One region of the Bradyrhizobium sp. SZCCHNS3052 genome, then DNA from elsewhere that is predicted to be linked to it. Evidence: predicted binding sites of a transcription regulator. Region 1 holds the regulator's gene; each other region holds the start of a gene.
What was found. The regulator PhoB, encoded in region 1, activates phosphate uptake and scavenging genes when phosphate is short. The targets are predictions, from matches to a motif close to TGTCATNNANCTGTCAT.
Positions count from the first base shown of each region.

Region 2: the regulator PhoB is predicted to act here: its motif matches at 1,573-1,589, upstream of QX073_RS11355 (Orn/Lys/Arg decarboxylase N-terminal domain-containing protein).
Region 3: the regulator PhoB is predicted to act here: its motif matches at 2,832-2,848, upstream of QX073_RS29960 (DUF2794 domain-containing protein).
Region 4: the regulator PhoB is predicted to act here: its motif matches at 2,422-2,438, upstream of phnC (phosphonate ABC transporter ATP-binding protein).

Region 1 covers NZ_JAUETB010000005.1:240,105-244,670, reverse strand. Annotated here, with positions in the region: gene pstB (phosphate ABC transporter ATP-binding protein PstB) at 1-704, shown strand, start outside; gene phoU (phosphate signaling complex protein PhoU) at 735-1,451, shown strand; gene phoB (phosphate regulon transcriptional regulator PhoB) at 1,468-2,175, shown strand; gene QX073_RS19055 (trypsin-like serine protease) at 2,323-3,639, shown strand; gene QX073_RS19050 (HoxN/HupN/NixA family nickel/cobalt transporter) at 3,816-4,566, shown strand, end outside.
Region 2 covers NZ_JAUETB010000002.1:699,234-703,799, reverse strand. Annotated here, with positions in the region: gene QX073_RS11365 (histidine phosphatase family protein) at 1-436, opposite strand, end outside; gene cobT (nicotinate-nucleotide--dimethylbenzimidazole phosphoribosyltransferase) at 436-1,491, opposite strand; gene QX073_RS11355 (Orn/Lys/Arg decarboxylase N-terminal domain-containing protein) at 1,635-3,992, shown strand; gene QX073_RS11350 (GNAT family N-acetyltransferase) at 4,001-4,566, shown strand, end outside.
Region 3 covers NZ_JAUETB010000014.1:96,246-100,811, reverse strand. Annotated here, with positions in the region: gene acnA (aconitate hydratase AcnA) at 1-1,468, shown strand, start outside; gene QX073_RS29965 (DUF1223 domain-containing protein) at 1,657-2,439, shown strand; gene QX073_RS29960 (DUF2794 domain-containing protein) at 2,860-3,225, shown strand; gene QX073_RS29955 (GNAT family N-acetyltransferase) at 3,271-3,798, opposite strand; gene QX073_RS29950 (Bax inhibitor-1/YccA family protein) at 3,954-4,566, opposite strand, start outside.
Region 4 covers NZ_JAUETB010000002.1:128,448-133,013, forward strand. Annotated here, with positions in the region: gene QX073_RS08800 (DUF1045 domain-containing protein) at 1-527, opposite strand, end outside; gene QX073_RS08805 (alpha-D-ribose 1-methylphosphonate 5-triphosphate diphosphatase) at 534-1,718, opposite strand; gene QX073_RS08810 (DapH/DapD/GlmU-related protein) at 1,715-2,377, opposite strand; gene phnC (phosphonate ABC transporter ATP-binding protein) at 2,552-3,361, shown strand; gene phnD (phosphonate ABC transporter substrate-binding protein) at 3,441-4,373, shown strand; gene phnE (phosphonate ABC transporter, permease protein PhnE) at 4,469-4,566, shown strand, end outside.

The DNA of each region.
Region 1 (4,566 bases):
ATGCGCTGAAGAACATCAACCTGTCGCTGGGCACCAACCGCGTCACCGCGTTCATCGGCCCGTCCGGCTGCGGCAAGTCCACGCTGCTGCGCATCTTCAACCGGATGTACGATCTCTATCCGGGGCAGCGGGCGACCGGGCAGCTGATGCTCGACAACACCAACATCCTCGATCCCAAGCTCGATCTGAACCTGCTGCGTGCCCGGGTCGGCATGGTGTTCCAGAAGCCGACGCCGTTCCCGATGACGATCTACGAGAACATCGCCTTCGGCATCCGCCTCTATGAGAAGATCTCCAAGTCGGAGATGGACGACCGGGTCGAGAAGGCGCTGCGCGGCGGCGCGTTGTGGAACGAGGTCAAGGACAAGCTCAACGCCTCGGGCCTGTCGCTGTCCGGCGGCCAGCAGCAGCGGCTGTGCATCGCGCGTACCGTGGCGGTCCGGCCGGAGGTGATCCTGTTCGACGAGCCGTGCTCGGCGCTCGATCCGATCTCGACCGCCAAGGTCGAGGAGCTGATCCAGGAACTCGCCGAAAACTATACGATCGCCATCGTGACGCATAACATGCAGCAGGCGGCGCGCGTCTCCGACAAGACCGCCTTCATGTATCTCGGCGAGCTGATCGAGTTCGACGACACCAGCAAGATCTTCACCTCGCCGAGCGATCGGCGGACCCAGGATTACATCACCGGCCGGTTCGGCTGACGCCGACGACATTGTCTTCAGGAGATCATCATGGCCAGTGAACATACCGCCAAGGCGTTCGACAGCGATCTGCAGGACCTCACCCGTCTGGTATCGGAGATGGGCGGCCTCGCCGAGCGGCTGATCGTCGATTCCGTCGATGCGCTGGTGCGACGCGACATCGCGCTCGGCCAGAAGGTGGTCGCCACCGACGCCGAGGTCGACAAGCTGCAACGCATCATCGAGGAGCGCGCCGTTCTTACCATCGCCCGGCGACAGCCGATGGCGGTCGACCTGCGTGAGATCGTCGGCGCGATGCGCGTGGCGACCGATCTGGAGCGTATCGGCGATCTCGCCAAGAACATCGGCAAGCGCGTCGCGGCGCTGGAGAGCGACTTCCATCCGCTGAAGCTGATCCGCGGGCTCGAGCACATGACCGATCTCGTGCAGTCGCAGGTCAAGACGGTGCTGGACGCCTATGCCGCGCACGATTTGCCGGCGGCGATGACGGTGTGGAAGGGCGATGAGGAAGTCGATGCCATCTGCACCTCGCTGTTTCGCGAGCTCCTGACCTACATGATGGAGGATCCGCGCAACATCTCGTTCTGCATCCACCTGATGTTCTGCGCCAAGAACATCGAGCGCATCGGCGATCACGCGACCAACATCGCCGAGACGGTGTTCTATATGATCGAAGGCCAGCAGATCATGGACAAGCGCCCGAAGGGCGACATGACGAGCTTCGCATCGACGATCCCCGGCAACTGAGAGAGACGGTTCAGACATGGGCGCCCGAATTCTGGTGGTGGAGGACGAGGAGGCGCTGACGACGCTGCTGCGCTACAACCTCGAGGCCGAAGGCTACGAGGTCGAGACCGTGGCGCGCGGCGACGAGGCCGACACGCGCCTGAAGGAGCGTGTTCCCGATCTCGTCGTGCTCGACTGGATGCTGCCGGGCCTGTCCGGCATCGAGCTGTGCCGCCGCCTGCGGGCGCGGACCGAGACCCGGCAGTTGCCGATCATCATGCTCACCGCACGCGGCGAGGAGAGCGAGCGCGTGCGCGGCCTCGCGACCGGCGCCGACGACTACATCGTCAAGCCGTTCTCGGTGCCGGAGCTTCTGGCGCGGGTGAAAGGCCTGCTGCGGCGGGCGAGTCCGGAGCGGCTGGCGACCGTGCTGTCCTATGGCGACATCGAGCTCGACCGCGAGAAGCGCCGCGTGGCGCGCTCTGGTAGGCCGATCGATCTCGGCCCGACCGAATACCGCCTGCTCGAGTTCTTCCTGGAGCATCCCGGCCGCGTGTTCAGCCGCGAGCAGCTGCTCGACAGTGTCTGGGGCCGCGACATCTACATCGACGAGCGCACCGTCGACGTCCATATCGGCCGCCTGCGCAAGCTGCTCAATCCCGGCCGCGAGCAGGACCCGATCCGCACCGTGCGCGGCGCCGGTTATGCGCTCGATGATCGCTTCGCCAAGAGCGAGCAGGTGTAAGGGGCGATCGGGCGTGAGGACGCAGCAGGTGTGAGACGCGAGGCGGCCCGATTGAGGAGATCGCGGTCCGCTTTCCGCCACGCCGCCGCCGTCTTGATCGTGTCTGCTTCGTGGCCCGTCACGATGTTTCGGTCCCAGCGGACGCCCTTGATCAAGACCATCATCATATCTCTTGCCGTGCTGCTCGGCGGCGCGGCGGGCGCCACGGCCGCCGAGCTCGAAGACGCGGTCGCGGCGGCAGGCAACGGGCAGCATGCGGCGGCGATGCGACGGCTGCTGCCGCTGGCCGCCAAGGGCGATGCGCGGGCGCAGTTCGACGTCGGCTTCATGCACGCCTTCGGCTGGGGCCAACCGCGCAACCCCGCCGAGGCGCTGGCGTGGTACCGCAAGGCCGCCGATCAGGGGCTCGCTGTCGCGCAACACTATCTCGGCATCGCCTACGTCAACGGCGAAGGTGTTGCGAGCAATTACGGCGAAGCCGGCCGCTGGTTCAGCCGCGCCGCGGCGCAGGGCTTCGCCCAGTCGCAATACATGCTCGGCCTGATGCTGCTCGACGGCCGCGGTGTGAAACAGGACGTCGTGCAGGGCTATGCCTGGCTGGTGATGGCGGGCCGTAGCGGCGTGCGATCGGCCGGCCGCGACGTGCAGCGGGTCAAGTTGACCGAGCCGCAGCGCGTCCAGGCCCAGAGTGCCATTGCGGCCTGGCGGCCGAAGCCGGAATCGGCGGAGGCCGGCATCGCCGCTCCGCGTCCGGAGCAACTGCTCGGGCTCGACCGCCACATCGGCGAGGTCGTCGATCCCACCTCGTGGCCGGCGTCGTCGATCGGCGTCGTCACCGTCGCGCAATACTCGACCGGCGGCTGGTGCACCGGCACGCTGGTCGCGCCGCGCGTCGTGCTCACCGCGGCGCATTGCGTGTTCAACGGCGTGGCGCAGGTCAGCCCCGGCAACGTCCGCTTCCTGGCCGGCATGAACAGGGGCACGCCGGCGGCATCGTCGGTCGCCGACAAGCTGATCGTGGCGCCTGATTTCGTCCCGACCCGGCACGACAGGTGGTCGCTCGACCGCTCGCCCGCCGATTGGGCACTGATCGTGCTGAAGGACGCGCTGCCGTCGAAGCCGGTTGAGGTCAGGGCGCTGACGCGCGAGGAATTGCAGGCTGCGACCACGGCCGGAACCATCTCCGAGATCGGCTATGGCCAGGAGCGGCGCTATTCGCCGACCGGCCAGCGCAATTGCAGCGCCGGCATGACCAAGGACGGGATGCTGCTGACGGTGCATTGCCTCGCCAATTTCGGCTATTCGGGCTCCCCCATCATGGCCGACGTCGGCGGACAGCCGGCCGTGGTCGGCATCTTCTCGGCGTTCCACGAGGAGACCCGGCTGATGTTCGCCGCCCCCGCGAGCCAGTTCGAGGCGGTCGTGCGGCGCGAGATCACGGCACAGAGTGCCTCGATGCGGTGAGCGAAGGAGGGGCGAGAGAAGAAGATGTCCCGCCGCTGGTCATGATCTGTGCGTGACTGGATAGCGGGTTGCCAAGCGAGAGGGCAATCCGGGAAGGGCCGCCCACGTTTTCCTGCAGTTTTTGCCTGCAGCGGGGGGCTTTACCGAACTGGCCTGGCTCTTGCTATAGTCCGAGTATGACGATTGTTCAAATTGATCATCCTCGTGCCCCTCGGCTGCTGTGGTGGCGATCGCAGCCCGGCCGCAACGTTGCGCTCGTCGGCGGGCTGGTCGCCGCCAACGCGCTCGCCTGGGCCTGGGCGTTCGCGCTCTACGCCGACCGGCCCGCCATCGTCGGCACCGCGATGCTGGCCTGGCTGCTCGGACTGCGCCATGCGGTCGATGCGGATCACATCGCGGCGATCGACAACGTCGTGCGGAAGCTGGTGCAGGACGGTAGCGCCCCGCGCGCCGCCGGCCTGTATTTTGCGCTCGGCCATTCCAGCGTCGTCGTCATCGCCACCATCGTCGTGAGCCTCATCGCCGGCGCCGACCTCCTGGATGAAGAGAGCGCGATCAGGGCGATCGGCGGCGTCATCGGCACGTCGGTGTCGGCCGGCTTCCTGCTGCTGATCGCGTTGGCGAACCTCATTCTGTTCGTGAACCTCTGGCGCCGCGCCGCACAGCCGCAGTCCGAGATGGAAACCGCCGGAAGCTCCGGACGGGGCATCCTCATCCGCCTGCTGCGCCCGGTGCTCCGCCTGGTGGGACGCGCCTGGCACATGTATCCGCTCGGTTTCCTGTTCGGTCTCGGCTTCGACACTGCGAGCGAGATCGGGCTTCTCAGCCTGTCGGCAACCGAGGCAGCGCGCGGCGCGAGCCTCGCCCATGTCCTGGTGTTTCCGGCGCTGTTCGCGGCTGCGATGGCCACCGTCGACACCGCCGACA
Region 2 (4,566 bases), on a different contig from region 1:
CATGCGCCACCACCAGAACCGGCGCAGGCTCGGGCCGGGCAAGGATACGATGTGTTGCGCGCGCCACCCGCGCCTGCAAATCGGACCAGCTCTCACCGCCCGGCGCCCGGACCTCAGCATCGGCATGGAAGGTGTCGAGCAAGGCTTCGCCTCCGGGCTCCGCGGCGATGTCGCGATGCGTCCGCCCGTCCCAGAGGCCGAAATCGAGCTCGCTCCAATCCGCGTCGATGTCCAGCGCGCAGCCGGTCAGCCGGGCATAATCCTCCGCTGCCGCACGTGCGCGCGCCAACGGCGAGCTGACGACGCTGCGCCAGATCCGGCTCTGCGTCTGCCGCCGGAATTGATCCCAGCCGGGCTCGCTGAGCGGCGGGTCGGTGCGGCCGTCGAGATGGCCGTCCCGTCCTGTCGTCCCGTGCCGCAGCAGATCGATCCGCATCAGGACTTGGCTCCCGAGACGGCGGCCTCCGCAAAGGTGGCCATGCCCCCGTGGAGCGCGCAGGCCAACCGGATGATCGGCAGCGCAGTGGCGGCGCCCGAGGCCTCGCCAAGCCGCAGATCGAGGTCGATCAGCGGACGGGCACCGAGCGCGTCGAGCACGATGGCGTGGCCGCGCTCGGCCGAGCGATGCGAGAACAGCAGCCACGGACGGCAGGAGGGATTGAGGCGGACGGCGACCAGCGCCGCGACCGAGACGATGAAGCCGTCGACCAGCACCGGCCAGCGCCGCTGCGCGGCGGCGACGATCGCGCCGGCCATCGCAATGATCTCGAAGCCGCCGACGGCAGCCAGGACGTCCGCGACGGCCGCTCCCCCCGTGAGCCCGTGTCGCCCCAACGCATCGGCAATCACCGCAGCCTTCCTCGCCCGTCCGTCGGCGTCGAGCCCGGTGCCGCTGCCGACGATGTCCGCGGGCGCGCATGACAGCATCGCAGCGGCGATCGCTGCCGCCGACGTCGTGTTGCCGATCCCCATCTCGCCGAAGATCACGAGCTGCGGCGCGTGATCGGCCTGCCGCGCCACCGCGCGCCGTCCGGCGTCGGCCGCGAACGCGACCTCCTCCGGCGTCAGCGCCGCCCCGGTGCTGAAGTCGCGCGTGCCGCGCCGCGGCTTGTCGACGACGACACCGGGCACCGGCTCATCCGCCAGCGTACCGACATCGACCACCTCGAGCGGACAGCCCAGGCTGCGCACCAGCACCGAGATCGCCGCGCCACCGGCCGCGAAGTTGTGCAGCATCTGCACCGTCACTTCCGGCGGATACGCCGACACGCCCCGCGCCGCGATGCCATGATCCCCCGCGAACAGCACCACCGGGACCCGATCGGCCCCCGGCCGCTCCAACGCCTGCAGCGCCGCCAGCTCGACCGCCACCTGCTCCAATCGCCCAAGGGCGCCAATCGGCTTGGTCAACTGGGCCTGGCGTTCCAGCGCCGCCTGCCGATGGAGCTCGGACGGGGCCACACAATCAAGGCTGATCCATTCGGGAAGCACCACGGATCCTTTCAGCATCACTCGGGTTCAGGACGATTGCCACTGCGAGGCGGCCGAGACAAGCTCCGTGAGGCGCCCTATTGTCATCGAACCGTCATCGAACGTGACGACAGGTGGCTGCCGACGCAGCCCGAAAGACTCTCATGGAATACTTCCGCCGTTTCACCTTCCTGTTCGCCGCGCCCGTCTTCGAGACCGACGACCTTGCGGGCGTCCGCTTCAACCAGATCATCGAGGAGATCCAGCGCTCGGGCTTCGAGGTGGTGCGCGCCCGCAAGCTGGAGGACGCCGAGATCGCCGTGCAGACGGATGCCGCGATCGGCTGCATGGTCGTCGATTGGGGCAAGAAGGGCCTGGAAGGCAAGACGGCGTCGCTGATCAACCTGATGCGCCGTCGCGGACTGGACTTCCCGATCATCCTCCTGATCCGCCGCAAGCGGTTCGAGGATCTGCCGGTCGAGGTGCTCGACTTCATCGACGGCTATGTCTTCCTGTCGGAGGAGACGCCCGCCTTCATCGCCAAGAACCTGGTCAGCCGGCTGAAGCAATATGCCGAGACACTGAAGACGCCATTCTTCGGCGCGCTGGTCGACTACGCCGAGGAAGGCAACCAGCTCTGGACCTGCCCCGGCCACAATGGCGGCGTGTTCTACAGTCGCAGCCCGATCGGCCGGGTGTTCGTCGAGCATCTCGGCGAGGCCGTGTTCCGCGACGACCTCGACAATTCCGTGCTCGATCTCGGCGATCTCCTGACCCATGAGGGGCCGGCGCTGCGCGCGCAGAAGGAAGCGGCGCAGATCTTTGGCGCCGAGAAGACCTATTTCGTCCTCAACGGTACCTCGACCTCCAACAAGGTCGTGCTCGGGGCCCTGGTCACCGACGGCGACCTCGTGCTGTTCGACCGCAACAACCACAAGGCCGCCCATCACGGCGCGCTGCTGATCTCCGGCGGAGTTCCGATCTACGTCCCAACGGTTCGCAACCCCTGGGGCCTGATCGGCCCGATGCGCTGGGATCTGCTCGATGAGGAGCACCTCCGGCAACAGATCCGCGACAACCCGCTAGTCAAGGATCCTGACGCCTGGCGCAAGCCGCGCCCGTTCCGCGTCGCGGTGGTCGAGCAGTGCACCTATGACGGCACGATCCACAGCGCCGAGATGATCCTGAAGCGGATCGGGCACCTCTGCGACTACATCATGTTCGACGAGGCCTGGGCGGGCTTCATGAAATTCCACCCGCTCTACGCCGGCCGCTTCGCCATGGGCCTCGGCGATCTCGGGCCCGACGCTCCCGGCATCATCGCCACGCAATCGACCCACAAGCAGCTCGCGAGCTTCTCCCAGGCATCGCAGATCCACGTCAAGGACCGCCACATCAAGGGGCAGCGGCGGCGGATCGAGCATCGCCGCTTCAACGAAAGCTTCATGCAGCACGCCTCGACATCGCCGTTCTATCCGCTGTTCGCCTCGCTGGACGTCGGCGCACAGATGATGAAGGGCCGCTCCGGTGAGGTGCTGTGGGACGACACGATCCGGCTCGGCATCGAGTTGCGCAAGAAGATCCGGGCGATGCGCCGCGAATTCGAGGAGAAGGAGAAGGATCCGGCGCGGCGCTGGTTCTTCGAGCCATTCGTTCCGGATCGCGTATCGATTCCCGATGCGGCCAATCCCGGGGCTAGCCACGACGTGGCCTGGGAGGCGCTCTCGACCGACCAGCTCTCGACCGATGCCGCGCTGTGGCAGCTCGCGCCCGGGGCGGCATGGCACGGCTTTCCGGATCTCGCCGCTGGCTTCACCATGACCGACCCCAACAAGCTGACCCTGCTCACCCCCGGCTTCGATCGCACCACCGGCGGCTATGCCGATCACGGCATCCCGGCTCCGATCGTCGCGCAATATCTGCGCGAGAACCGCATCGTGGCGGAGAAGAACGACCTCAACTCGTTGCTCTTCCTGCTGACGCCGGGGGTCGAGGCGAGCAAGGCCGGAACCCTGATCAGCGGTCTGGTCGCCTTCAAGCGGCTCCACGACGACAACGTGCTGCTGGAGGACGCCATTCCGGAGTTCACCCGCAAGCGCTTTGCGCGTTACGGCATGCTGCGGCTGCGCGACCTCTGCGCCGAGATGCACCGCTTCTACCGCGAGGCCGAGGTGAGCGCGCTGCAGGCGAAGCAGTTCCAGCCGCAGCACTTGCCCGAGATCGCGATGTCGCCGCGCGAGGCGGCGCGTGCGTTGATGCGAAACGAGGTCGACTACCTGCCGATCGACCAGATCGCCGGGCGCATCGCGACGACGCCGTTCGTGGTCTATCCGCCGGGCATCGCCACCATCGTTCCGGGCGAACGGCTGTCCGAACGCGCCCAGCCGATGATCGATTACCTCAAGATGTTCGAGCGGGCGTTCAACGCCTACCCCGGTTTCGACGTCGAGATCCAGGGGCTGTACAAGGAGCTCGACGAGTCCGGCCGGATCCGGCTCCATACCTATGTCTGCGCAGAGTAATTCGAACCATGGACAGCGCGATCACGGCTCGCGAGACCGAGCCGACGGTCCTCGTCAGGCCGTCACGCGACGAAGATGTCGAGGCCATGCTCTCGATCTACCGGCGGCACGTCCGCCGCGGGGTCGAGGACAGCGCCGCCGGTTCCGGGGCGCCCGAGCCGGACGATCTCAAGCAGCGGCGCAAGAATCTGCGCAATCATCGGCTGCCACATCTGGTCGCGACATTCCGCGGCGAGGTCGTGGGCTATGCCTATGTCGTCCTGTTCAGGAAGCGGCCAGCCTATCGGTTCGCGGTCAAGCATTCGATCTATGTCCACCATGAGCATCTCGGCCGTGGTGTCGGCCGGCTGCTGATGCAGGCGCTGATCGATGCTTCCGCAGCGGCCGGATATCGCCAGATGATCGGCTATATCGACGCCGACAACGTCGCCTCGCTCGGCATTCATGAGCGCTTCGGGTTCGCCAGGGTGGGGCTGCTTCCGGGCGTCGCCTACCGTTACGGCCGCTGGTGCGACACCGTGATGGTGCAGCGCTCGCTGGGCCCCGGGGCCAGCGACGCACCGGCTGGGCTGCG
Region 3 (4,566 bases), on a different contig from region 1:
GCAGCGCTTCCCGGTCGAGGGCAAGGACTTCGACATCGGCCATGGCGACGTCGTCATCGCCGCCATCACCTCCTGCACCAACACCTCCAACCCGAGCGTGCTGATCGGCGCCGGCCTGCTGGCCCGCAACGCCGCCGCCAAGGGCCTCAAGGCCAAGCCGTGGGTGAAGACCTCCCTCGCTCCCGGCAGTCAGGTGGTTGCCGAATACCTTGCCAACTCGGGCCTGCAGAAGGACCTCGACAAGGTCGGCTTCAACCTCGTCGGATTCGGCTGCACCACCTGCATCGGCAATTCCGGCCCGCTGCCGGAGGAGATCTCGAAGTCGATCAACGACAACGGCGTGGTCGCGGCGGCCGTGCTGTCGGGTAACCGCAACTTCGAAGGCCGCGTCTCGCCGGACGTGCAGGCCAACTATCTGGCCTCGCCGCCGCTGGTCGTGGCCTATGCGCTGGCCGGCACCGTGACCAAGGATCTTTCGGTCGAGCCGATCGGCATCGGCAAGGACAAGAAGCCGGTCTACCTGAAGGACATCTGGCCGACGACCAAGGAGGTCAACGACTTCGTCAAGAAGTTCGTCAAGGCGTCGATCTTCAAGAAGCGCTACGCCGACGTGTTCAAGGGCGACACCAACTGGCGCAAGATCAAGACGGTCGAGAGCGAGACCTATCGCTGGAACATGTCGTCGACCTACGTGCAGAACCCGCCGTATTTCGAGGGCATGAAGAAGGAGCCCGAGCCGATCAAGGACATCGTCGAGGCCCGCGTGCTGGCGCTGTTCGGCGACAAGATCACGACCGACCACATCTCGCCGGCCGGTTCGATCAAGCTGACTTCGCCTGCCGGCAAGTTCCTTAGCGAGCACCAGGTCCGCCCGGCTGACTTCAACCAGTATGGCACGCGCCGCGGCAATCACGAGATCATGATGCGCGGCACCTTCGCCAACATCCGCATCAAGAACTTCATGCTCAAGGGTGCCGACGGCAACATTCCCGAGGGCGGCCTGACCAAGCACTGGCCCGACGGCGAGCAGATGTCGATCTACGACGCCGCGATGAAGTATCAGGAAGAGGGCGTGCCGCTGGTGTTGTTCGCCGGCGCCGAATACGGCAACGGTTCGTCGCGCGACTGGGCCGCCAAAGGTACCCGGCTGCTGGGCGTCCGTGCCGTGATCTGCCAGAGCTTCGAGCGCATCCATCGCTCCAATCTGGTGGGTATGGGCGTGCTGCCGCTCACCTTCCAAGAAGGCACGTCCTGGTCCTCGCTCGGCCTCAAGGGCGACGAGAAGGTTACCATCAAGGGCCTGCAAGGCGACCTGAAGCCGCGCCAAACCCTGACCGCCGAGATCGTCTCGGCCGACGGTGCGGCGCAGCAGGTGCCGCTGCTCTGCCGGATCGATACGCTCGACGAGCTCGACTACTACCGCAACGGCGGCATCCTGCACTACGTGCTGCGCAAGCTCGCCGCTTAACCAACGCGCGATGCGACAGTTTGGCTCACTCTGAAGTGAGTAGCGGGTGATGAAGGAGGCGGCCTATGACAAAGGCCGCCTCTTTTGCATTTTCGGTTTGTTAACTACGAGGACGGCATCGCGGATGCAGTGATGCACAGGGCGCAGCGGACGGTGGTCCAGACGGGACAGTGGCGATGAGTGGACAGATGTCGTGGTGGTCGCGCGCAGCGCTGAGTGTCTGTGCGGTCATCGCTTTCGTCCGGCCCGCTGCGTCCGATCCCCGTGCGGTGATCGAACTCTTCACCTCGCAAGGCTGTTCGTCCTGCCCGCCGGCTGACAAGATCCTCGGCGAGCTCGCCAGAGATCCTTCGGTGATCGCGCTGTCCCTGCCGATAGACTACTGGGACTATCTCGGCTGGAAGGACACGCTGGCCGACTCCCGCTTCACGGCCCGGCAGCGGGCCTATTCTCGTGCGCGCGGCGACCGCGAGGTCTATACGCCGCAGGCGGTGGTCAACGGCTCCGTGCATGTGATCGGCAGCGACCGCGAGGCGATCGAGGGCGCCATCGAGGAGACCGTCCAGGGTGGCAGCGTGATGTCGGTGCCGGTGAGGCTGTCGGTCGACGGCCAGGACCTTACTGTCTCCGTGGCCGCGGCCAACGACCAGATGCCGCGCAAGCACGGCGAGGTCTGGGTCTGCTCGATCTCGCGGGTGGTCCCGATCTCGGTCGGCCGCGGCGAGAACAGCGGCCGTGATCTGACCTATTACAACGTCGTTCGCGGTCTTCAGAAGCTGGGTGACTGGAATGGGTCGCCGGTCAGATGGAGCGTGCCGCTGGAGAAGATCGCCCGCGAGGGCGTCGATGGCACCGTCGTCTATGTGCAGGACGGCAGTCGCGACCGCCCTGGGCCGATGCTCGGGGCCGCCTTTTCCGAGTTGCCGTTGGGCGGACGGGCTTCAGCAACAGCGCGCGGTCCCGAGCGCTGATCTTCCGTCGTCCTGATCTTCGTTTTCGCTGACCTGCGTTAGGCGCGTCACGTCCGTGCGACGGCGCGTCCCGACAATCTTACGTGCAGCTCACGCCAGAAAAGCAAAAGGACCAACTTGCGTTGGCCCTTTGCCTTACTTGTGAATAGACCCGATCCTGACGACCCCGGGGGGCTGGGGGCTGAGGAATCCGGAACCGAAAGGACCGGGCCAACGCACACGAATCTTATGCCGAAGGTCGGGGGCGGTCGGTGGGCGGAAAGACGGCGCGATTATGATTCTGCTAACGATCCCGTGACGCTTGCGTGTTCGCGGAACCGACGGCCTCGCAGGCTCGGTCGAACTTCAACAACGAAAACGGCCCCTTGCGGCTTCTGCCGGATGGCGCGATCATGTCACACGGATGACAGGAGGACGCCAATGAACCTCACGCCGGAGGACGCCGACCCCAGCGAGAACCGCGCGGCGGCGCGCAGTGCGGCCGCAGCGCCGAGCCGGGTGACGTTCGACCGCCTGGAGCTGAACCGCATCCTGAACCTCTACGGCCGCATGGTCGCCGACGGCGAGTGGCGCGACTATTCGATCGACTTCCTGCGTGACCGGGCCGTCTTCTCCGTGTTTCGCCGGGCGTCCGAGGTGCCGATCTACCGCATCGAGAAGGATCCGCGTCTCGCACGCAAGCAGGGCATGTACAGCGTGATCTCGGCCACCGGGCTGATCCTGCGCCGCGGCCACGAGCTCGAGCGCGTGCTGCTGGTGATCGCGCCCAAACCAGCCCTGGTCTGATCCCACGCGCTCCGGCTTGATCATGACATTCCGACTGGCGCTGCCTTACGCCGGGACGTCGCTGCTCCCGGCCCCGAGCGGGCGCTGCATCATCACGGTATCGAGCCAGCGGCCGAATTTCAGGCCGACGCTCGGGTGGGTGCCGATCATCTGGAAGCCGCAGGCGGTATGCAGCCCGACCGAGCCGGAATTGGCGGAGTCGCCGATGACGGCGATCATCTGGCGAAAGCCTCCCTCCTCACAGGCGTCGATCAGCCGCCGCATCAGGCGCATCCCGATGCCGCGACGCTGGCTGGCCGGAGCGAGATAGACCGAGTTCTCCACCGTGAAGCGATAGGCAGGGCGGGGCCGGTAGGGCCCGGCATAGGCATAGCCCACCACCTCTCCGTCCAGCAGGGCAGCGAAATAGGGGAAGCCGCCGTCGCGGAGCGCCCGGAAGCGGCGCGTCATCTCCGCCAGATCCGGAGGGTCGAGCTCGAAGGTGGCCGTGCCCTCGCGGACGGCTTGGCCGTAGATGGCGGTGATGGCGGGAAGGTCGGCCTCCTGGGTGGGCCGGATTTCAATGTCGGACATGGGGGGAAGCATACCCAGGCGGACGCGGCGATCAATCCGGCCTCGCGGCATGGCTGCCGCTGCGGCTTTGCGCCGGTCACAATCGGGGTTTGTGCAAACGAAAAGCCCCGGCGGTGAGGCCGGGGCTTCGAAGGTCGCTCGTTCGAGCGCTTGGATCAGTCGCGCTGTCCGAGCAACTGCAGCAGCAGCGTGAACAGGTTGATGAAGTTCAAGTACAGCGACAGGGCGCCGGTGATTGCCGCGCGCTCCGCGATGTCGCCGCCCGCGGAAGCGTAGCCGTAGATGTACTCATTCTTCAGACGCTGCGTGTCCCAGGCGGTCAGGCCGGCGAACACGAACACGCCGATCACCGAGACGATGAACTGCAGCATCGAGCTCGCCAGGAACAGGTTCACGAGGCTCGCCAGCACGATGCCGATCAGGCCCATGAACAGGAACGAGCCCATGCCCGTCATGTCACGCTTGGTCGTGTAGCCGTAGAGGCTCAGCGCGCCGAACGTCGCCGCGGTGATGAAGAACACCCGCACGATCGAGGTGTGGGTGTACACCAGGAAGATCGACGACAGCGAGATGCCCATCAAGGCCGAGAACACCCAGAACAGGATCTGTGCGGTCGACGGCGCCAAGCGGTTGATGCCGGCCGAGATCGCGAACACCATGACCAGGGGGGCCAGGATGAACAGCCACTTCAGCGGGCTCACGAACATCGCGTAGCCGAACTGCGTCAGATAGGCGTTACCGAACTTGAACACGCCGGCCGCCGGATCG
Region 4 (4,566 bases), on a different contig from region 1:
GTCATGTGGAAGCGGAAATCCTCCATGACATAGGGATAACCCCAACGATCGAGATGATCGCGCTGCCGTGGTGTCAGCAGATCCGGCTTGCGCCGAGCACGGTCGTCGGCCGTCATCGGAGCGCGAAATGGCTCAAAGGCCTGGACACAATCGGCCGCGAGCTGTTGCAGCGCCGGCGACGGCTCGCCGGGGATCATCGCGATGAAGCCGCTGATCGCGTCCACGATCGGACGGATGGCCGGGACGGCTCGCGGCGTGGCCGCGAACGCGGCACAGGCGCTGCGGAGCGCGGCTTCGTTCTCCGCATCGGACAGCTCGAACGGAGCCTTCAAGGTCGCGTGAAAGCCGTATTTGCGCGGGTCTGCGGTCAGCTCAGCCCAGTCTGGAACCGCGCGGACGATCTCGCTCGGAAAGCTGCGGTCATCGCCGCTCCACGCGTCGTATCCGAGCAGGCTCGCGCCGAATTCCGTCAGGTCGGCTGTTGCTGGTGGAGCATAGTAGATCGCATAGCGCGGAAATTTGGCCATGGTTCGCTACTCCGCCGCCATGGCACGCGCCGGCCGGGCGTTCAGCCGGTCGGTCTCGGTGAGATAGACCAGCCGGCCGGACGCGATCACGGCGACGACATGGGGGCGCAACGGCACGCGGTCGTCGACCAGAATGATATCGGCGCGGCGGCGCTCGGCGAGCATGCCGCGGTCCGCCAGCCCGGCTGCGCGTGCAGGGCCGCCCGAGATCAGATCCCAGGCGCGCGCCAGCGGAAGAACGCCGTCGGCTGCAAGCCGGTACGCTGCCAGCAGCGGCGCTGGATAGTAGTAGTCGGAGGCCAGCACCGAGCAGAGGCCCTTGGCGATCATGTCGCTGGCCTTCGTCCACCCGGTATGGCTGCCGCCACGGACGACGTTGGGCGCGCCGAATACGATCGCGTCGCCGCCCTGGGCGGCCTCGCGCGCAGTCTCCTCGTTGACCGGAAACTCTGCGATGGTCACGCCCTGGCTGCGAAACGCCTTGCGCATGGCCGGGCTGTCGTCGTCGTGCGACAGCATACGGACACCAGCCTTGCGAGCGATCTCGGCCAGCCGCGCGATCGAGGCCGGAACGGCATCGGCGCGAGAGGCGATGCGCGCGACCAACTGGTCGAACTCCGCGCCGGGCAGGCCGGCGCGGTCGACCATGCGCTGGCGCTTGTGCGGCTTGTCCAGACTCGCCACCGTCGAATCCATGTGGTCGTTGAAGGCGAACAGGTCGACGCGCCGGTCGGCGAGCCACCTCCCGATCTCCTCCTCGTCGTCGAGATTGAAGGTCTCGTGGCGCAGATGGAAGCGCGTGTCGGCTGCGAGCCGCGGGCGCAGCGCTTCGATCGATTCGAGCAGGCGCCGCGCATTGTCGGCGCTGCGCAGGCCCGGCTCCCACGACCAGGTCGTCGCGTGAAAGACCGTGGTGATGCCATTGCTGATGGCCTGGCGGTCGCTGTCGATCAGCGCAACGTCAGTCGGGAAATCGACCCCGGCGCGCGGCATCATCTGGCGCTCGAACGCATCGCCGTGAATGTCGACGATGCCGGGGAGCACGGTGAGTCCCTCCGCATCGAGTTCGAGACCCGACCGGCGTCCCGGTGTCCCGACGCCGGCGACGATGCCGCCGGATATGATCAAGGAGGTGTCGACGAGGTCAGTATCGACGAGGCAGCGGCCCCGCGAGATGGAGATATCGGTCATGGGGCGGCACTCTGCCGCACCGCGACGCGCGCGTCGAGGGCAGGCTCGTATTTGTCGAGAAACGCGGTGATCGCGAGCTTGCGGAAATCCGGCAGCGCCGCGCGCAGCGCCTCGTGATTCCAATTCCACCACGCCAGATCCAGCAGCCGCTGCTCGACCTCGCGCGGAAACCGGCGCTTGATCGGGCGCGCCGGATTGCCGGCGACGATGGTATAGGCCGCAACGTCCTTGGTGACGATGGCGCCGGCCGCCACGACCGCGCCGGTGCCGATGTTGCGGCCCGGCAGCACGATCGCGCCATGGCCGATCCAGACATCGTGTCCGATCTGGACATGATGCTCTCTCCGCCAGGCGAAGAACTCCGCATCGTCCGGCTCTCCTGGGAAATAGGCGCTGGCGCGATAGGTGAAATGGGCCTGCGTCGCCCGCTGCATCGGGTGGTTGCCCGGATTGATCCGGGTCATCGCCGCGATCGAGCAGAACTTCCCGATCCTCGTGTAGGTGATCTGGGAATCGTTGACCACATAGGAGTAGTCGCCCATCGTCACCTCCTGCAGGATGGTGCGGGCGCCTATCTCGCAATAGGCGCCGAGCGTCACGTCCTGGAGCTTGGCCGAAGGGTCAACTGTAGGTTCAATCGAAAGCGACTTGCCGGCCATCTCGCGTCCTGTCTCTACGCCTGTGAGGGTGTTGGATCTCCCTTATGACAGAGGCGTGACATCTGCATGACTGCGGCCAGCGTGTGGACGGATGTGGCGCCGCAGTGTCCTTGTCACATAACTGTAGAATCCAGACGTTAGCGATAGGCCAAAGCGAGGCGTCTGGAGAATTCAATGCTGGTGGTGGATGGCCTGACGTGCCGTTTTGGCATGAAAGCCGCAGTCGACAATGCATCCTTCTCTGTTGCACCGGGCAGCTTCGTCGGCGTGATCGGGCGTTCCGGCGCCGGCAAGTCGACCCTGCTGCGGTCCATCAATCGCCTGAGCCCGGTGAGCGGCGGCCGCATCCTCTTCAAGGATCTCGACGTGACGGCGCTGCGCGGCCGTGACCTGCGGCAGTGGCGCGCGCGCTCGGCGATGATCTTCCAGCAGTTCAATCTGGTCGGCCGATTGGACGTGCTGACGAACGTGCTGATGGGGCGACTGGCCGAAATCCCGTCGTGGCGCTCGCTGGCGCAGCTCTGGCCAGCGGAGGATGTCGCCATGGCGCTGTCGGCGCTCGAGCAGTTCGACATGGCCTCCCTCGCCGCGCAGCGCGCCGATCAGCTCTCGGGCGGGCAGCAGCAGCGCGTCGCGATCGCGCGCGCGATGGTGCAGAACCCCGAGATCATTCTCGCAGACGAGCCGATCGCCTCGCTCGATCCCCGTAACACCAAGATCGTGATGGACGCGTTGCTGCGCATCAACAAGCATTTCGGCATCACCGTCGTCTGCAATCTGCATTCGCTCGATCTGGCGCGCAGCTATTGCGATCGCCTGATCGGCATGGCGACCGGACGGATCGTGTTCGACGACGTGCCGTCGGCGCTGACGGCGCAGATCGCACGTGAACTCTACGATCTCGAGGCGGACGAGGTGATGGGTTCGATCCATCCGGCACCGGCGGCAACGGTGCCGGTACTCGGCGAAGCGGCCGTGGCCTGAGACGCGGATTTCTGCAAGCTCGAGCTTCCGCATGGCGCGGGGGCGAGACCTGTTACTTACTGCAACAAGAGGGCATGTTATGATCAATCGTCGCATCGTTCTGGCGGGCGTCGCTGCGCTGGCTTTCACGGCCTCGGCGTCAGCCGAGGACTGGAAGGCGAAGTATCCTGAGCTGACCTTCGCCGTGGTCCCGGCAGAGAACGCCTCGGGTGTCACCGAGCGCTGGACGCCTTTCGTGAACTATCTCTCGAAAGAGCTGGGCGTGAAGGTGACGCTGCGTATCGCCAACGATTATGCGGCCGTGATCGAAGGCCAGCGCGCCGGCAACATCCACATCGCGAGCTATGGCTCGGCGTCGTTTGCCCGCGCCCGGCTCACCGGGGTCAAGACCGATGCCTTCGCCAACGACATCAACTCCGACGGCAGCACCGGCTACTATTCGGTGTTCTTCGTCAAGGCGAGCAGCCCGTACCGGAAGGTCGAAGACCTCAAGGGCAAGAATCTCGGCCTCGTCGATCCGAACTCAACGTCGGGCAACAACGTGCCCCGCTTCGAGCTCAACAAGATGGGCGTGACCGACGCCGAGACGTATTTTGGCAAGGTTGTCTTCACCGGCAGCCACGAGAACGCGGTGCTGGCCCTGTCCCAGGGGACTGTCGACATCGCGGCCAACCAATGGACGAGCGACAACGATTCGACGTTGGCCCAGATGCTGACCAAGGGCATGCTGAAGAACGCTGACGGTTCGCCGATGAAGAAGGACGACTTCCGCATCATTCACAAGTCGGCGCCGATCATCAACGGCCCCTACGCCTACAACACGGACCTGCCGGACGATCTGAAATCGGCGATCGCCAAGGCCTTCTTCGATGCGCCGATCAAGGACAAGGCCGCCTTCGACCGTCTCTCCGACGGCCAGAAGAAGGGCTTCCACCCTGCCACGACGAAGGACTGGGATGGCACGATCGACCTGATCAAATTCGTCGACAGCCTGCGCAAGAAGGCGTCCTGATCGACGATCCATCGATGGTGAGCCGGGTCTCGTGGGGCCCGGCTCGTCCGTTGAAGAATCCCTCACACGTCCGAACCAAGAGCAGCACGAAGCCGATGGCTGTTGCCGTTTCGATCCTTCCGAGCCAGCAGCTTGCGGCTCTGAACGAGACCTATCGGCGGGCCGTTTCGCGCCGTCGATTGCGTCTTGCCCT